Regions from separate parts of the Streptomyces sp. CWNU-52B genome, predicted to be linked through region 2. Evidence: riboswitches for the same ligand, from Rfam matches in the RefSeq annotation. Region 2 holds a riboswitch; the other holds the start of a gene.
The links. Region 2 has a riboswitch for cyclic di-AMP ahead of ACLVWQ_RS15630 (C40 family peptidase). Riboswitches for the same ligand answer to the same signal wherever they lie in the genome.
Positions count from the first base shown of each region.

Region 1 (8,918 bases), on a different contig from region 2:
CGTCTCGGCCGGCACCCGGCCTTCCTCGGCCGGGTACGGGCGGGAAGTTAGGCCCAAGCTCCCCGCCCGCCGTGCGGACGGCTCAGGCGGGGCGTATCACGCTGTGGATCGCGGACTCGCCCGCCCAGTAGATCGACTCCTCGCGGATGGCGGCCCCCGGGCTCGGCGCGTGGACCATCATGCCGTTGCCCGTGTAGATGCCCACGTGCCCGACGGGGCCGCTGTAGAGGATCAGGTCACCGAGCCGGATCTCGGCGCCGGAGACCAGCGCGCCGGCGGTCGCCTGCTCGTGGACGGCACGCGGGAGGGCGACTCCCGCGGCCTTCCACGCGGCCTGGGTGAGGCTGGAGCAGTCGTACGAGCCCGGTCCCATGGCGCCCCAGACGCACGGCTTGCCGATCTGGGCGCGCGCGAAGTCGGCGGCCCTGGCGCCCTGCCCGCCGTAGCCGGGGTCGGGTACGGCCACCGCGGGCGCGGGCGCCGGAGCGGGGGCCGGCACGGTGTGGCCGGGGCCGGGAACCGCGTACCTGGGATCGGGCACGGCGTACCTGGGGGCGGACATGCCCTGCATGTCGAGGGCGACACCGGTGGCGATGGGGGTGCTCACGTCGACGTACCGGCCCGTGGTGCCGGCGTACTGGCCCGTACCCGCGTACTGGTCCGTGCCGAGGTACATGCCGCCGCCGAGGCTCTGGTCGGCGGCGGCACTCGTGGCCGCGCCGGGATACATGGGCGTGCCGGGGTACATGTCCACACCCGGGCGCATACCCGCGCTCGGGTCCGTGAGCGCGCCCGTGTCCGTACCCGCGTACGGCGTGCCGCCGGTGTACAGCGGGGTGCCGTAGCCGATGACCGGCTGCTGCCAGGAGTCCGTCACGGTCCGCGCGTAGGCCTGCTCCGGGGCGGGGCGCCAGGCGTTCTCGACCGGCCGGGACTCGATCGGCCCGGCCTCCGTGGGCCGGGTCTGCGGGGTCTCCGTCGGCCGGGCCTCGATCGCCGCGACGGGCGGTGCGTTCCGCCTGGCGAGGTGGCCGGCCAGCAGCTCACGGGCCTGTCCGAGCTTGCGCTGGTTGCGCTGCTTGGAGGTCCTCAGCGTCGCCTGCGACGGTCCGGCGGCCGGTCCCGGCAGGGCCGCCAGGTCGGCCGCCCGGCGCTGCGCCGGCACGGCCGGCAGCGCGGTGGCGGGCCCCGCGGTCAACTCGGCCACGGGCCGCGCGGTCAACTCCGCCGCAGGTCCCGCGCCGCCTCCCGCGGACGGTCCCGCCGTCAGTTCCAGTACGGGCTTGTCGGCCGGCCTCTCCCGGTCGCGGCCGCTCGGCCGGCCGCCCGCGTCGGCGGGCCGGGACCCGGCCGAGCCGCGGTCCGGCATCCGGTCGGGCGGCAGGACCGCCGGGAAGACGGGGCCCAACTGCGCTCGCCCCACGTCGAACCACTGCTTCGCGACGTCCGGGAGCGGGGCCGCCGCATCGGCTGCGCCGCCACCGCGGCCTCCCCCGCCGCCGCCCCCGTTCGCGTCCCTGGAGGCCGGCTTGGCCGTGCGGGTCGCCGCCGTCATCGCCCGGGTCGCGTTGAAGTTCCCGGTGGCGTTCTCGACCCGGTCGTAGAGGTTGGTGATCCGCTGCTGGACCTCCTCGCGGCTCGGCTCGTCGCCCCCCTGTGCGGGGGTGCCGGCGGAGGAGAACGGGTCCACGGAAGCGGGGGCCGCCTTCACGAGGGCGGACCGGGACATGCCCGGGAGGCTGGTGCCTCCGGGGCGCGGCGTTCGTTCCGGCGCGATGGAGACGACTCCTTCCGTGCTCCGCCTGCCGGGTCGACTGTCGGGTCCGGGCGGACGGTTCCGGAAGGTATGCCCTACGGCCGCTGCCCGCTGGGCAGTCGGGCCGATTCACCCTGAAGATCGACGGGACCTCCGGCTCCGGCTGCCGTACGGGCCTGCCGGATTCGGCGGAGGCCGCCCGACCCGGCGAGGTTCACCGGAGGGAGTCGTACGGCCTGTCGCCAACTTAGCCAACATGTGTGTCTCGCGTGAAGATTGAAGTGCGAAGTGTCCGATATGTAAATGTGACCTTCGTCGTACCCAAAGGAGACATTCCGTGGTCGATCACCCCACGGCGACGGGAGAGACGCCCCTGCGGCGCCCCTCCCGGACCTCCGGGACCTCCGCGGCCGCTCCCGCGCCTCAGTCGAAGGGCGTGAGGAACTCCCGTACCGGCAGCGCCCTGTTCACGATGCGGGTGTCGCCGATCCAGCCGTAGAAGCCCTGCCCGAAGCTCTCGTCGAACTGCGTGGCACCGAGGACGAACGGCTTGCCGAGGGTGGCGATGCCGGTGGACGGCTGCGTGGGATTGCGGGCGATCTTCGACCCGTCCACGTACATCACCGTGCGGCGCCCGTCGTTGACGAGCGCGATGTGCATCCAGCGGCCCACGGGCACCGCGTGGCTCCACGACGTGGGGTCGGCGTCCTGCCGCTCCGGATAGACCACGAACTGGAGGAACCGCTCGGGCGACAGGTTGAGGCTGCAGGTGGGTTCCAGCGGGGACCAGCCCGTCGTCTTGCCCGCGTCCCCGTTGCGCCCCTCCCAGCTGAGGATGCCCATCCAGGCGTGGTCGCCCTCGAAGGGTTCGGGCAGCCTGACGAAGGTCTCGATGGTGTAGCCGCGGGTGAACTTCTCACTGTTCAGGGCCGCTCGGCCGGCCGTCGTCAGGATCGCGCCGCGGTCCGGGCTCTTGCCGCCGTCGAAGCGGAGGCTGGCGTGCGCCGGCTGACCGGGGTGGTGGTCGGGCGACCAGGTGAGGGCCTCGGACCCGCTGGAGGCCAGCCGGCTCACCGTCAGGTCGTTCCCGTTGCCGGTCAGGTCGCGGACGACGGCGCCGTTCCCGACCGGCTCGCCGGCCGTTCCGCCCGCGGCCGTCCCGGACGCGTCGAAGCGCCAGTACGCGACCGTGCCGCGCGGCATCACCGCGGAGGCGGGGCGCGGCTTCGGCACCGCCACGGGGGCGAAGCCGGCGAACCGCTCGTCGAAGTCGATGTCCAGGCTGAACCGGTCGGTGGGCCCGGTCAGTTCGATGGTCTCGGCCTCCAGCGGCGACCGCTCGTCGGCGTCACGGGCGAGGAGCCACGGCGAGAAGGTCTCGACGTCGACGACACCGCGGACCAGGTCGAACCCGTACGTGCGGATCATCCCGGCGCCACCGTAGTAGCGGTCCTGGTAGTTGGTGATGTGGACGTGGACATCGTTGTCGGCGTCGTTGCGCAGGACCGTGCGTCCCGGCGGCCAGTAGTGCCCGCCCAGCGCGAGGAAGATCTGGTCGTTGCCGCGGACGAGCCCGTCCCACAGGCGGGTGCCGTTGTCCGACAGCTGCGCCTTGCCGTCGTCGTCCGACCAGGCGATGTCATGGGTGGTGAGCACGGCGGGCAGCGTGGGGTGCGCGTCGAGGACGCCCTGCGCCCACCGCAGCCCCTTGTCCGAGATACGCCAGTCCAGGGCGAGGACCAGCCATGACCGGTCAGCGGCCGTCAGCACGTGGTAGGTGTTGTAGCCGTCGGGCGAGGCGCCGCGGTAGGTCGGCATGGACGCGTAGCGGGCGGGCCCGAAGGCCGCGAGGTACGCGGAGTCGCCGCGCTGGTCGTCCCCCGAGGCGATGTCGTGGTTGCCCGCCAGGACGCTGTAGGGCACCTTCCCGTGGATGGTCCGGAAGGTGTCGGCGGCGCGCTCGATCTCGTCCTCGGTGCCGTGTTCGGTGACGTCTCCGAGGTGCGTCATGAAGGCGACGTTCGCCTCGCCGCGTTCGGCGACCAGATGGCGGAAGGCCTCGCGCAGCGGGGCGGGGTCGGAGCTGTCGGCGTCGAAGAGGTACTGGGTGTCGGGGAGGACGGCCAGGACGAAACGCGGGCTGTGCGGGTCGAACCGGCCGGCCCGCGCCGCGGCGGCGGAGGACGCGGACCCGGCGGACGCGGAGGCGGCCCGCGCCGGCGTCTCGAAGGCGGCCACCGCCGCGCCGGCCACCGGCAGGGCGGCCGCGGCTCGCAGCAGCGAGCGTCTGTGCAGGGGATTCTGTTGTTCTGCCGCAGTCATGGACCACTCCGTAGGACGAGACCGGTCAGGGCCGAACCGGACAGGACTGAACCGGACAGGACGGGACCGGATAGGACAGGACCTCGTGGGACGAGACCCCTTGGCAGCCCGTACGCTCCTCACCCGCCACGGCCGGGTGATGGCGGGGAGTTGAACGCCCGCTGCCGTCCGTCCGGACGTCTGGCGGCGCGGGCCGGGCCCGGTCCCGTCGGATTCCGCGCGACGCCGCTGCGGAATCAGGACGGCGACGCCCCCGGGGATCACCTCTTGACACGTGTGGACCTGCTCGCTTTACTCCATCCAACGCCAGCATCTGAGCACCTGGCGTGAGAGGGACGCCCAGCCGGTAGACGGTCACGCATCGTGAGCCCGGACACAGTCGCCAGGACGGCCGCACAGCGGCGGATTCCGAGGCGGGGACGTACCCCCCGGGTCCCTGGAGCTCGTCATGTTCCTCCCCCCTCGCGCAGCAGGACCGCAGTACGGACACTCGGCGTTCCCGGGCGACACGGGTGTTCCCGGCTGCCGATAGCAGCCGACGACTCCGCGGTACGCGCAGAACCCACGGCACACACCGGCCGCACCGTACGCACCACCACGCCGGGTGCTCCGGTGCTCGCGCCGTCGCACATCACACCGTCGGCCGTGCCGTGCCACCCCTCATCGACTCGTCGACATCCCGCACCGTCCTACGCACACACTCCTCGGGGGCTCACATGGCCGCAGCAATCCGTCCGAGCGGCACTCCCACCGGACCGACCCGCCGCACCGTGCTGCGACAGGGCGCGGCGGCGGCCGGAGCCTCCGCCGCCGCGGCCGCCCTGTCGGCATGCGGTGCCGGAGCGGGCAGCGGGGTGGACGCCGACGGGCGTGTCCACATCGAGGTGTGGCACGGACAGACCGACACCGGACGCGCCGCGATCGAGGACCTGACAGCGCGGTTCCACCGGACGCACCCGGACATCAGGGTCGACCTCGGCGGCGGAGTCCTCTCGGACGCCATGCTCCAGAAGATCACCGCCGCCCTCGCCTCCGGTTCGTTCCCCGACATCGCGTACGTCTTCGGTTCCGACCTGGCCAGCGTCGCGCGCAGTCCCTCCGTGGTGGACCTGACCCACACGTTCAAGTCCGGCCCCGTCCCCTGGGAGGACTTCTGGGCACCGGCCCGCGAGGCGGTCACCCTCAACGGCCGGGTCAGGGCCGCCCCCGCGCTCATCGACTCACTGGCGGTCGTGTGCAACAAGAAGCTCTTCCGCGACGCCGGTCTGCCGCTGCCGCGCCCCGGCTGGAGCTGGGACGACTTCGTGGAGACGGCGTCCAAGCTCACCGATCGGGGCCGGGGCGTCTTCGGCACCGGCTGGCCCGGAGTGGGCGACGAGGACACGGTGTGGCGGCTGTGGCCGATGGTGTGGGACCTCGGAGGTGAGGTCGTCTCCGAGGACGGCCGGCGGATCGGTTTCGAGGACACCGGCCTCAAGGCCCTCCAGACGGTGGAAGCGCTCGCGAAGGCGAAGAGCGTGTACATCGACCCCAAGACCGGCAGCGAACAGATGTACCGGGTCTTTCTCTCCGGCCGCATGGGCATGGCGGTCACCGGCCCATGGCAACTCCCCGACATCCGCCAGGCGAAGGTCGACTACCACGTCGTGCCGCTGCCCAGCTACAGCGGCCGGCCCATCACCATCTCCGGGCCCGACACCTGGACGGTGTTCGACAACGGCGCCGCCCGCGTCGAGGCGGCCCGCACCTACGTGACCTGGCTGTCGGAGCCCGCCCAGGACGTGCGCTGGGGCATCGAGGCCGGCAGCCTGCCGATGAGCCGGGGCACCCAGGCGCTGCCGCGGTGGCAGAAGCAGGAGGACAGCACCCCGGGACTGCAGGTGTTCACCAAGACGCTGGAATCGGCCCGGGTGCGCCCGGTGCATCCGGCGTACCCGCAGATCTCGCAAGCACTCGGCCAGGCGATCACCGCCGTGCTCCTCGGCCGCAGTTCCCCTGCCGAGGCCCTGCGCGACTGCGCGGAAGAGGCCAACGCCGCCCTGCTCATTCCGCGTTGAGAGGACCTGCCATGTCCCGCCTGCCCACCCCACTGACTCTCACGGACCGGGGCGAGAAACGCGGTCCCCGTACGCGGCCACGTCTCCTCGCCGGCAACGGCGGTACGAAGCCCGGCAGTCCACCGGGCCGCGGCGCCCCTCGCCGGCGGATACGCCAGGAGACGGCGACGGCCTGGGCGTTCATCTCGCCCTCCGTCCTCGTCATCCTCGGACTGAGCGTCGTCCCGGTCGTCTGGTCGCTGCTGCTGTCCTTCCAGGCCGACGACCTGGTGACACCCAGCCGATGGGTCGGCCTCGACAACTACCGCGCTCTGGCGCAGGACCCGCACTTCGACGAGGCGGTGCGCAACACGATCGTGTACACGGCCCTGTACGTGCCGCTGAGCATCGGCATCGGGCTGCTGCTCGCCCTCGCCCTGAACCGCCGCATCCGGCTGGTCGGCCTCTACCGGACGCTCATCTTCGTGCCGTTCGTCATCTCGGCCGCGGCCCAGGGAGTGCTGTTCTCCTTCATTCTCGACCCGGAGTTCGGCGCGGCCAACGCCGTCCTCAACGAGTTCGGCATCTCCCGTCAGGGCTTCTTCAGCGATCCGGGGCAGGCGTTGTTCGCCCTCCTCGCGATCTCCCTGTGGAGCGGCACCGGATTCTGCGTGGTGGTGCTGCTGGCGGCCCTCCAGGACGTCCCGCCCTCCCTCACCGAGGCGGCCCGCCTCGACGGGGCCGGGCATCTGCAACTGCTGCGCCATGTCGTACTGCCCACGCTCACCCCGGTGATGACCTTCCTCCTGCTGTGGCAGACCATCACGTCCCTGCAGGTCTTCGACCTCGTCTACGTCACGACCAAGGGCGGCCCGCTGGGCTCCACCACCGTGATCGTCTACTTCATCTGGGAGCAGGCGTTCAAGAACTTCACGGCCGGTTACGGCGCGGCGGCGGCGTACGCCCTGGCTGTCGCGCTGCTGCTCCTCACCGTGGTCCCCCGGGCGGTGCGAGCCCTGCGTGACCGTGTCCGCCCGGACCGGCGACCGGGCCGGAGCCTGGACAAGCACGTGGACAAGCACGTGGACCAGCACCTGGAAGGAGCCGCACGATGACGACCGCGTCCCCCTCTCCGGCCGCGTCCTCCGCGCCCCGCACGTCCTCCGACGCCGCTGTTCCCGCACCCGCCGGAGCTGCCGGACCCTCCGTCCCCGCCGGAGCTGCCGCGGGACCGGCCCGACGCCGGCTCCGGCTGCCGTTCAGTCCCTGGCACCTCCTGCTCGCCCCGCTCTGTCTGGTCTTCGCGATTCCGCTGATCTGGCTGCTGATCAGTTCCGTCATGAGCGACGCGGAGATCAACAGGTTCCCGCCGGCCCTGTGGCCGTCGCGGATCGACCTGGGCGGGTACCGGTACGTCATCGGCAACGCGATGTTCCCCCGGTGGTTCCTCAACTCGGCTGTCGTCTCCCTGACCGCGGTGGCGTCCAACCTGCTGCTGGGCTCGCTGGGCGGTTACGCCTTCGCCCGTATGCGGTTCGCCGGTTCCCGGCTGCTGCTCGGCCTGATGCTGGCCACGATGGCGATCCCGTTCCAGCTGACGATGATCCCCACCTTCCTGGTCATGAAGCGCCTGGGGCTCGTCGACTCGCTGGGCGCGCTGATCGTCCCTTCCCTGGTCACTCCGTTCGCGGTGTACCTGCTGCGGCAGTTCTTCCTGTCGCTGCCCAGGGAACTGGAGGAGGCGGCGTGGCTCGACGGCTGCTCACGGCTCGGCGTGCTCTTCCGCGTGGTGCTGCCGCTGTCCCGGCCGGCACTGAGCACCGTGGCCGTGCTGACGTTCCTCACCACGTGGAACGACCTGACCTGGCCCCTGATCGCCATCAACCATGACACCCAGTACACGCTGCAACTGGGCCTGACGACGTTCCAGGGGCTGCATCACACCAAGTGGTCCGCGGTGATGGCGGGCAACATGATCACGGTACTGCCCGTGCTGGTCGCCTTCCTGTTCGCCCAGAAGACGTTCATCCAGTCGATCACGTCGAGCGGCCTCAAGGGGTAGCCCGCGCTCCCGCCCCGTCCTGCGCCTGCGCCCCATTGCCCTGGCCGCAGCGCGCCTCCGGTCCGGCCGTCGCCGTCCGGCTGCCCATCCCACTCCAGCTCCCGCTCCCAGCCCCAACTCCAGCTCCCAGGAAGGCGGATGCCGCACACCTTCGACCCACCGGCCACACGGCGGTGCTCCCGCCCAGCTGACCTACGTGCGCGGCCATGACCGCCCTCGCACACACCCGTAAACGGAAAGAATCTGTCATGACCCTCAGCACCCCGAAGATCGCCTTCATCGGCGCGGGCAGTGTCGTGTTCACCCAGGGCCTGCTGGCCGACCTGCTGGCCTTCCCCGAGCTGCGGGGCGCCCATGTCGCGCTGCACGACATCGACGCCGAGCGCCTCACCACCGCCGAGGGAGCGGCCCGCCAGATCGCGGACCGGCTGACCGGGACCGGCGGTGCCCGTCCCCGGATCACCGGCCACCTGGACCGCCGCGAGGCACTCCAGGGAGCCGACTTCGTCATCAACATCGTGCAGGTCGGCATGGGGGACGCCACCCGGACCGACTTCGACGTCCCGCAGCGCTACGGCCTGCGGCAGACCATCGGCGACACCCTGGGCATCGGCGGCATCTTTCGCGCGCTGCGCACCTTCCCCCTGCTCAAGTCGCTCGGCGCCGACATCGCCGAGGTCTGCCCGGACGCCTGGCTGCTCAACTACACCAACCCGATGGCCATGAACGTCCAGTACCTGAC
Region 1 covers NZ_JBLFJV010000028.1:120,538-129,455, reverse strand. The annotation lists gene ACLVWQ_RS26510 (glutathione S-transferase family protein) at 1-51, shown strand, start outside; gene ACLVWQ_RS26505 (C40 family peptidase) at 83-1,729, opposite strand; cyclic di-AMP (ydaO/yuaA leader) riboswitch at 1,785-1,957, opposite strand; gene ACLVWQ_RS26500 (LamG-like jellyroll fold domain-containing protein) at 2,180-4,078, opposite strand; gene ACLVWQ_RS26495 (ABC transporter substrate-binding protein) at 4,795-6,135, shown strand; gene ACLVWQ_RS26490 (carbohydrate ABC transporter permease) at 6,147-7,229, shown strand; gene ACLVWQ_RS26485 (carbohydrate ABC transporter permease) at 7,226-8,176, shown strand; gene ACLVWQ_RS26480 (alpha-glucosidase/alpha-galactosidase) at 8,425-8,918, shown strand, end outside.
Region 1: linked by a shared signal. The riboswitch ahead of ACLVWQ_RS26505 (C40 family peptidase) and the one ahead of ACLVWQ_RS15630 (C40 family peptidase) in region 2 are both predicted to bind cyclic di-AMP.

Region 2 (8,918 bases):
CCGAAGCCCCTTGTCCAGCAGCGTGTTCAGCAGGTCCATGGGGTCCGATCCTGGCCTATCCGACCTCGCCGGGCCAAGGAGGAACCGGACAACAGAGTCGGCTCGACGTGTGGACATTGCCACATCATGGGCGTCTGGTGGCCGGGCTAGGGTCTGTGCGGTGCCTACAAAAGGCAGTCGGGGGCGGCCGGGCGGAACGTCGTGTCCGGACCCTCTCCCGGGACACCCTCGACCTCACGGCCCGGAGGACACATGGCGCAGTCGCCCTTCGCGTGGATCGACGAGCAGGCGCTGGCCCGCGGGCGGGCCGGACTCGTCCGGACGCTGCGTCCGCGCCCCGCCGACTCCGCGCTGCTCGATCTCGCCGGAAACGACTATCTGGGCCTGGCCCGGCATCCCGAGGTGACGGAGGCCGCCGCGCGGGCCGCCCGCGCGTGGGGCGGCGGTGCCACCGGCTCCCGGCTCGTCAGCGGTTCCACCGAACTGCACGCGGAACTGGAGCGCGAACTGGCCGCGTTCTGCGGCTTCGAGTCGGCCCTCGTCTTCTCCTCCGGCTACGCGGCCAACCTCGCCGTCGTCACCGCGCTCGCGCCGCACGGCTCCCTCGTCGTCTCCGACGCGGGCAACCACGCCTCCCTGATCGACGGCTGCCGTCTCGCGCGCGGCACCACCCAGGTCGTCGCCCACGCCGACCCCGACGCAGTCCGCAAGGCGCTGGGCACGCGCACCGGGCCCGCGATCGTCGTGTCCGACACGGTCTTCTCGGTGGACGGCGACGCGGCCCCGCTGGCGGAGCTGGCCGTCGTCTGCCGGGAGTCCGGCGCGGCCCTGGTGACGGACGACGCGCACGGTCTGGGAGTGCTCGGCGACGGCGGGCGTGGCGCGGCGTGGGCGACGGGGCTCGCGGGCGCGCCCGACGTCGTCACCACCGTCACGCTGTCGAAGTCGCTCGGCAGCCAGGGCGGCGCCGTCCTGGGCCCGGCCCACGTCATCGACCATCTGGTCAACGCGGCCCGCACCTTCATTTTCGACACCGCGCTGGCACCCGCGTCGGCGGGCGCGGCCCTGGCGGCCCTGCGGCTGCTGCGCGGGGAACCGGAACGGGCCACGCGCGCGCGTGCGGTGGCGACGACTCTGTACGAACGCCTGACGGCCGAGGGCCTGGAAGCCGTACGGCCGGACGCGGCGGTCGTCTCCGTGCGCGCCCCCTCTCCCGAGCGGGCGCTGCGCTGGGCGGCGGACTGCCGTGCGGCGGGTCTGGCCGTCGGCTGTTTCCGTCCGCCCTCGGTGCCGGACGGCGTCTCACGGCTGCGGCTCACCGCCCGCGCGGATCTCACCGACGGGCAGCTCGACCGGGCCGTGGACGTGATCCTCACAACGCGCCGATGAAGCCCTCCCAGGCCACGGGGTCGAAGAGCAGGGCGGGCCCCGAGGTGTTCTTGGAGTCGCGCACCGCGAGCAGACCGGCCCAGGGGCCGGAGCCCGGACGGGCGGTCTCGACGCAGTTGTTCATTCCTGTGCTGCGGCTGCTGCGCTGCCACCGCACACCGTGCAGTCGTGTGCTGGAAGGTACGTACCGAGGCATGGCGGCCATGGTGCCTCCTTATGCGCCGGAAGTGACACCGGCGAGGAAATCCAACGTGTCCTTGGGCGAAAGGGCGTGGACCTGAAGGGAGTCGAAGGCCTTGCTGTAGGCCTGAAGGTCTTCTTTCCGTTCGAGGTAGAGGCTACTCGTCAAGTGGTCGAGAACAACCACATCCAGATCAGATTTGTTCGGAAAAGAAAACATTACGAAAGGCCCGGTGATGCCGATCTGGGCGCCAACTCCGAACGGCAGCACCTGAATCCGCACGTGAGGGAGGTGCGCGGCCTCCTGGAGCCGCTCCAGTTGACGCGCCATGACCTCCGGGCCGCCGACGGTCCTCCGGAGCACCGCCTCGTCCAGGACGGCGCTCAGCCGGAGCGGCGGATTCGAACGCAGCACGTCCTGGCGCGCCAGGCGCACCCGCACCAGTGCGTCGACCTCGTCGTCGAGCGCCGCGCCCACGACGGCGCGCGTCACCTCACGGGCGTACTCGGGCGTCTGCAGGAGGCCCGGCACGACGGAGTTCTCCAGCGTGCGCATCGCGCCGGCCTGCGACTCCAGGCTGATGAAATCGCTGTACGTCGTCGGCAGGAGGCCCCGGTAGGCGCGCCACCAGTGGTGCCGTCCGTCCTCGTCGGAGCCCGCCAGCACGACAAGCAACTCGTACTGTGCCGGGTCCTCGACGCCGTACGCGTCCAGGAGCAGTCGTACGTCCGCGGGCTTGACGCCGCTGCGGCCGGTCTCGATCCGGCTCACCTTCGACTGGTGCCAGCCCACGCGGCGGGCCGCCTCACCGCTCGTGAGGCCCGCGAGGGCACGTAAAGCACGCAGTTCGGCGCCGAGTTTACGGCGGCGCACCGCGGGGCCGTGCTGCATGGCCGTCTCCTTCCGACCGTCGCGCCGACGCTGTGGCGCTCGGCGTCACGCCGACGGTAGAGGAGAAACCGGGTCCATGCCCAAATATGGTCGACCGCCGTAGAGTTCACCGCTTCGAGCGACAGATATATGCATATCTTGGTGGATCGGCACCAAGAACGCCGAGGTAGTGGCACTCTGGCGCAAGCACCAGTCCGGGACCGTGCCCGAAGTCATCCTCTTCGGGTGGGGTTCCGGTCCCGTGGGAAAGGGACTACGTCGCATGGCAGATCACCAGGAAGCATCCGTCACTCTGCCGAGCGATCCCGCCTCGGTCTCGGCCGCCCGTAGGTACGTGACCGACGTCCTGGCGGAGTGGGGACTCCCGTCCGGCTCGGAGGCCGCCGACACGGTCCGGCTCATCGTCTCCGAACTTGCCACGAACGCGGTACAGCACACATTCGGGCTGTCACCCACCTTTACGGTGGACATCGAGCTCGACCGTGACGAACAACTGTGCATCGGGGTGACCGACAGCCACCCGCGCTTCCCGCAGCGGTTGCCCGCGGCCGTCCAGCAGGACAACGGCCGCGGACTGGTGATCATCCGCTGGCTGACCGCGGAGAGCGGCGGCAGGCTCCTGGTCCGGCCCACCAGCGAGGGCGGTAAGACCGTGTCGATCGTGCTCCCCTGGGCGGTACCGGCGCAGTCGGCGCGGACCGACTGAGGCCTGCGCCCGCTTTCACTCGTTCGGGGGACGGGCGGGTGGGGGCTGCGTGTCGGCCGGGGTTCTGCCGTCGGATGCTCCGTCGACCGTGGCGTCGGCCTCGGCGTCCGTGCCGCTGCCGGCGGCCGCGGTCTTGTCGGCGGCCCGTTTCACCAGGTGGGGCATGACCGCCCACAGGCCGGTGCACACGACCAGAGTGGCCGCGCCCGCCAGGATGCCTTCGGTACGTCCCAGCGCCACGTCCACGACGAGCAGGACGGAACCGGCGAGAGCGACCGCGAGCACGGCGAGGCCGACCTGTGCGAGACGGGACGAGACGTGCACGATCTGGGGCTTGGCGCCCTGCTGGAACAGCCGGCGGTGCAGTGCGGCGGGCGCCGTGAAGAGGGCGGCCGCCAGGACCGACAGGAGCAGGGTGACGACGTAGGTGGTGCGCTGCACCGTGTCGAGCGACGGGAACCGCGGGGTGAAGGCCAGGGTCAGCAGGAAGGCGAAGAGGATCTGAACGCCGGTCTGGGTGACGCGCAGCTCCTGGAGGAGCTCGTTGAAGTTCCGGTCGGCGCGCTCCAGACGGGTCTCGTCGCGCTCCTCGGGGTGCTCCTGGAGGTGTTCCTGGAGGTGTGCTCGGGGGTGCTGACGTTCGGCCATGGGTGAACGGCTAACCATTCCGCCGTCGAAAACACATCCGGGGCCTCACGAGGTGGGCGAGATGGCCGTGGTGATCGCCACGGCCACCTCGCGGGCAGATCACCTGACTCGGCCGTACCAGACGCTCTTCGTCCAGATCTTCTGGAGCTTCACCACTTCCCCGGTCTTCGGGGAGTGCCAGATCCGTCCCTTCCCGGCGTAGATGCCGACGTGGTAGACGTTCCGGCCCGAGTGGAAGAAGACCAGATCCCCCTGCTTGCGCTTCGAGGCGGAGACATGGTTCGTCTTGTTGTACTGGGCCGCGGCCGTACGGGGCAGGCTCTTGCCCGCCTTCTTGAACGAGTACAGCGTCAGGCCCGAGCAGTCGAAGCGCTTGGGCCCCGCGGCCCCGTACTTGTACAGGGAACCCTTCTTGGAGGCCGCCACCTGAAGTGCCTTCGTCGCGGGTGTGGCCGCTTCGGCGGTGGACGCGAAGCCCGGGGCCACTATGCCGCCGCCGACAGCGGCGAGGGTGAGAGCCGATGCGGTACCGGCCCTGGTGAACAGCGACGGGACACGATTGAGCGCAGACATGCGCAACCCTTCGTCAGCCGCCTGTGAAGGATGACCTGTCGGATTCGGGCTGGCGAAGTTGCCCGGCCGCTGCTGCGGCTTCACCCCAAGGGCAGCTCGGCCCGGCCATGGCGTGACCGTTCCGGCGACCCGTCGTGCTTGGGTCCTCCACTCCTGCCGATCCACTTCTGTCGACCGGTCATCCGGGCAGCGGCAGGACTCGGCGTCCGCCCGGACCGCCCCGCCGCTGCTGGCGGGGGCTTGTCGTCGGAAGGGATCTTGACGCACCGATGTCCCAAATGCCGAGTGGAACCGGCGATTTGTGGGCTTACTCACCACTCACCCGTTCGGGTGGACAGCCCGTTTCACGGGTGGGTGTCGAGAACGTCGTTGACCCCCGCACCAGCACAGGAGTGGCTGATCCCGCCTCGGGGACGCGCGTGTTGCGCAACTCCCGGGGGCCTGTAAAGGCAGCACTTTCTACGCCGTCCGGGGGTACACCGTCTGGTCCGTTTCGCTCCCGGCCCGGACGCCTCGTCGCCTGCCTGCGTGACGCCGGGACACGGGGTGTACGTCAGGTGTCGGAGCCGGGCGGCAGAGCGACGCGGCCCGCCCGGCGCTCACCGTCCAGGACGCGCAGCGCCCGCGCCAGGGTCGGCGCGTGCACCTCGTGCTCACCCCGCTGGTGCATCAGGGCCAGGGCGTCCCGCAGCGCGGTGGCCTTGCCGACCAGGGCCTGGGCCGCGCGCAGTCCGCGGTAGGTGTCGCCGGCGTGTGCCGGGTTGATCCGGCCGAGCAGATCGACGACCTCCAGATAGCGGTCGATCAACTCGGCCTCGGCCCGTGTCAGTGCCGGCAGCGGGGGCAACTCGGGTGGGAGCATCCGCGCTTCACCTCGCGCCCGACGCGCCGAGGGCCGCCTTGCGGCTCGGGACGATCCGGTCGACCAGCCCGTACTCCAGCGCCCCGGGGGCGTCCAGGATCCTGTCCCGCTCGATGTCCGCGGCGATCCGCTCCCGGCTCTGCCCCGTGTGCAGGGCGAGCAGATCCTCCAGACGCGTACGGGTACGGGCCAGTTCGTCGGCCTGGACGGCCAGGTCGGACACCTGCCCCTGGACCGGCTCGGAGAGCGACGGCTGGTGGATCAGCACGCGGGCGCCCGGCAGCGCGTACCGCTTGCCCGGGGTGCCCGCCGCCAGCAGCACCGCGGCGGCCGACGCGGCTTGCCCCAGGCAGATGGTCTCCACCTCGCAGCTGACGAACCGCATCGTGTCGTAGACGGCGGCCATCGCGCTGAACGAGCCGCCGGGGGAGTTGATGTAGAGGGAGATGTCCCGGTCGGGTGCCTGGTACTCGAGGTGCATGAACTGCGCCGTCACGTCGTTCGCCGAGGTGTCGTCGATCGGCGTCCCGAGAAACACGATCCGCTCTTCGAGGAGTTTGGAGTACGGGTCCATGGTCCGCGTCCCCGAACCGGTGCGCTCGGTGAACTCGGGCAGCGCGTGGCGGGCGGACGGTCGGGCGAACGGTCGGGCCGGCGGTCGGTTCATGACACACGCCTCCTCCGGGAGAGGTCCTGTAAAAAATGTACAGGACGTACATTAGGTTATGGGGTGAGGGTGTTCCAGCGATCCAGAGATCACGGCAGGCCAGGGTGCAGCGCCGGTCCGGAGTGGTTCGACGACGATGAGACCGCGGAGCGCAAGGGTGAGCTCGGCTTCATCGAGCGTGGCGGCGTGACCCATGAGCGGTGGCAGCACAAACCGACTGCGCAGGGCACCGCGCGCATTCGAGTTCGAGAGCAGTCAGCGACGGTCTCGGATCGGGACGCCCTCAATCAATGGCCAGTGCCCACGTGTCGATGTCCAGATAGCGTCGCGGACCTGGGTGGCCACTTGTCGTGCTGCCGACCAGATGGAGGCGTTCCGTTTGCCAAGGGCGTCCGGTGAAGCCGTCGAGGCAGGCGGCCGCCGCCGACACGGACGCGTTGTCGTAGCGGCGAGCGCGGGCCAACGTGAGGTGGGGACGCAGCGGCCGTTCGGCGAAGGCGATGTCGCAGTCCCTGACCCGCGCCCGTACTGCTTCGGCCAGTTCGTGCAGCCCGTCGAGATCGCCCTCGATGCCGCTCCACAGCACTCGCTCGTCGAAGTGTCCGCCTCCGCGCAGTGCCAGTTCGAGGGAGGGGCGGGCAGCCGCCAGGTCTGCGAGGGGTGAACGAAGCCGCTGGACGGCCCGCACCGGCAGCTCGCCCAGGAAGGCCAGGGTGATGTGCCAGTCCTCGATGCGGTTCCAGCGCAGGTCGGGACAGGCGGCGTAGGCCGGGCTCAGGGCGTGCGCCAGCTCGTCCTTCGCATCGTCAGGCGGCGCGAGGGCGATGAACGCGTGCTGGGTAGCGGTCCGGGGCGGTTCGGTCACGGATGTCTTCCTACCTCATGCGTTCGCGGGGCCGAAGCCCAACTGTGGCCAACACGTGGCCACGCGCCCACGGCGTGATACTCGGATGAAAGAGCCGCTCGGCAGCTGGGCGGGCCGCCCGGCCTGCCGTGAGGCCGGGCCGCCTTGGCCGGCCTCAGTCGAACAGCGGTGCCAGTGCGGTTTCGCCCGCGACGATCCGCCAGGCGGGCACGCGTACCGTTCGGCTCACGGGGCAGGATTTGGCTCCGCGGCCCCCGGAGGGCAGTTGGGTGAGCAGGTCGCCTCGTGCGTGGGTCAGGCGAAGGTGTCGCGCGGGGTCCGCATCGGGGCTCGGGCCGACGTCGATCAGCACCGCTGTGTTCTCGCCGGCGTCGGTGAACAGGAGGTCCACCGGGTGGCCGCCCACCAGAACGGCCCGTTCCAGATCGGTGACGCCCCGTTCGGCCAAGTACTGCTGCAGGCGATCGGCGAGGTCATGGCGGGCCTCGGTCCCCGGCTCGGGCGTGCCGGTCCTGGCCGTCGTTCGGTCGTCGCCCGTTCCCAGGGGTGCCGAACGCGCGGCGAGGAGGGCGGGCAGACCGCTCCGGTCCTGCCAGAAGGCGTGACCTCCCACCGTGATCAGCTGTGACTTGGCCCGGGTGATCGCCACGTTCCACAGGTTGACCTGGCTTGCGACCCAGTGCGTGGTCCGGGGCGGTGTGTTGTGCGCCGCCACCGGGCTGAGCACCATCACGTCACGCTGTCCGCCCTGGAAGGTGTGGACGGTGCCGACCCGGACCCGGTCGTCGTCCCGCCACATCTGTGCCAGTGTCTCCTTCTGCGCCCGGAACGGTGTGACCACTCCCACCGTCGCCGTCGGCGGGAGTGCCGCCAGCAGTTCGTCGACCACGAGCCGGACGGCCTTCGCCTCCTCCGCGTTGCGCCAGGACTGGCCGTCGCCGCCGCGCGCAGATTCCCCCGACGGTACGTCGACCCAGCCGAGCACCGGAGCCGGGTCGGCCGTTCCCACCGGGTCGTGCGCCGGCACCTGCCGCCGCACGTCGGTCAGCACCCGCAACCGGCCGCCGTAGCAGTGGCCGTTGACGACGTCCGCGATCCGCGGGTGGCAGCGGTAGTGCTCGTCGAGGAGCAGCGCGCTGTCGCCGTGCTGCTCGGCCGCGTGGTACGAGGAATGCAGGTGGTAGGTGAGGCGACGGTGCTCCAACTGTGCGGCGCTCAGCCCGGCCCGTACCCGTGCTTGACGCTCTTGCTGTGGTGACACGCCGGGGATGTGGCCGAGCTGCATCGGGTCACCGATGATCAGGGCCCGGCGGGCCCGGAACAGCAGCGGCAGTACCGACGGGACGGAACACTGGCTGGCCTCGTCGATGACCACGAGATCGAACAGCTTCGGGGCGAGCTCCAGTTGTCGCACCGAGTGGGTGCTGACGGCCCATCCCTTGATGTGTGTCATCAGGTTCCTCTGGCTGCGCTGGTAGCCGGAGCGGCGGCGGAGCGCCTGGAGCCGTTGGTTCATGAGCCCGGTGGCTCGGTTCAGCGCTTCGGACGACAGCGCACGCGACAGTTCCGCCGACAGCCCGGACAGCGTTTCCGCCGTCGCGAGCCGGGATCGCCTGAGCCTGTCTTCGTCCCATTCCCCATGCCGGTGGACGAGTTCCCGTATCTCCCGCTCCACAGACACGATTCCGGCCAGCAGTTCAAGGAGTTCAGGCGACACGGGGCGTGCCGTCGCCCACTGCGGCCATGCCGGTCCGGCACCGTCCGTACGCTCCGTCCCCGCCGTGACCAGAGCGGTGAGCGCCCGCCCGCGCCGCCATGCCGCCAGCTGCCACCAGCGGGCTCCGGCTGTCCTTCGCGCCCGCTCCGCCCACCGGCCCAGCGCTGCCACGCCGTCCGTGTCCGCCTCCCAAGCCTCTTCGAGCAGAGACAGAGGCAGCTCCAGAACCGTGGCCCGCTCCTCCCGGTCGCGGAGCAGTTCCAGCAACTGTCCTTCCTCGTGGACACGCTGTGCTGCCTGTTCCCGCAGTCGGTCGGCCGATCCCCGGGTGTTGCGCATCTCGCCGCCCACGGTGGCCGATCCACGACGCGAGGCCCCGGCCGGTGCGGCGAGCAGCCGTTCCAGTTTGGCTGCCTCCC
Region 2 covers NZ_JBLFJV010000013.1:147,592-156,509, forward strand. The annotation lists gene bioB (biotin synthase BioB) at 1-39, opposite strand, end outside; gene ACLVWQ_RS15605 (8-amino-7-oxononanoate synthase) at 253-1,389, shown strand; gene ACLVWQ_RS15610 (DUF397 domain-containing protein) at 1,373-1,594, opposite strand; gene ACLVWQ_RS15615 (helix-turn-helix domain-containing protein) at 1,604-2,461, opposite strand; gene ACLVWQ_RS15620 (ATP-binding protein) at 2,724-3,167, shown strand; gene ACLVWQ_RS15625 (DUF6328 family protein) at 3,183-3,815, opposite strand; gene ACLVWQ_RS15630 (C40 family peptidase) at 3,915-4,388, opposite strand; cyclic di-AMP (ydaO/yuaA leader) riboswitch at 4,392-4,593, opposite strand; gene ACLVWQ_RS15635 (hypothetical protein) at 4,942-5,250, opposite strand; gene ACLVWQ_RS15640 (ATP-dependent Clp protease proteolytic subunit) at 5,258-5,917, opposite strand; gene thpR (RNA 2',3'-cyclic phosphodiesterase) at 6,201-6,782, opposite strand; gene ACLVWQ_RS15650 (caspase, EACC1-associated type) at 6,937-8,918, opposite strand, start outside.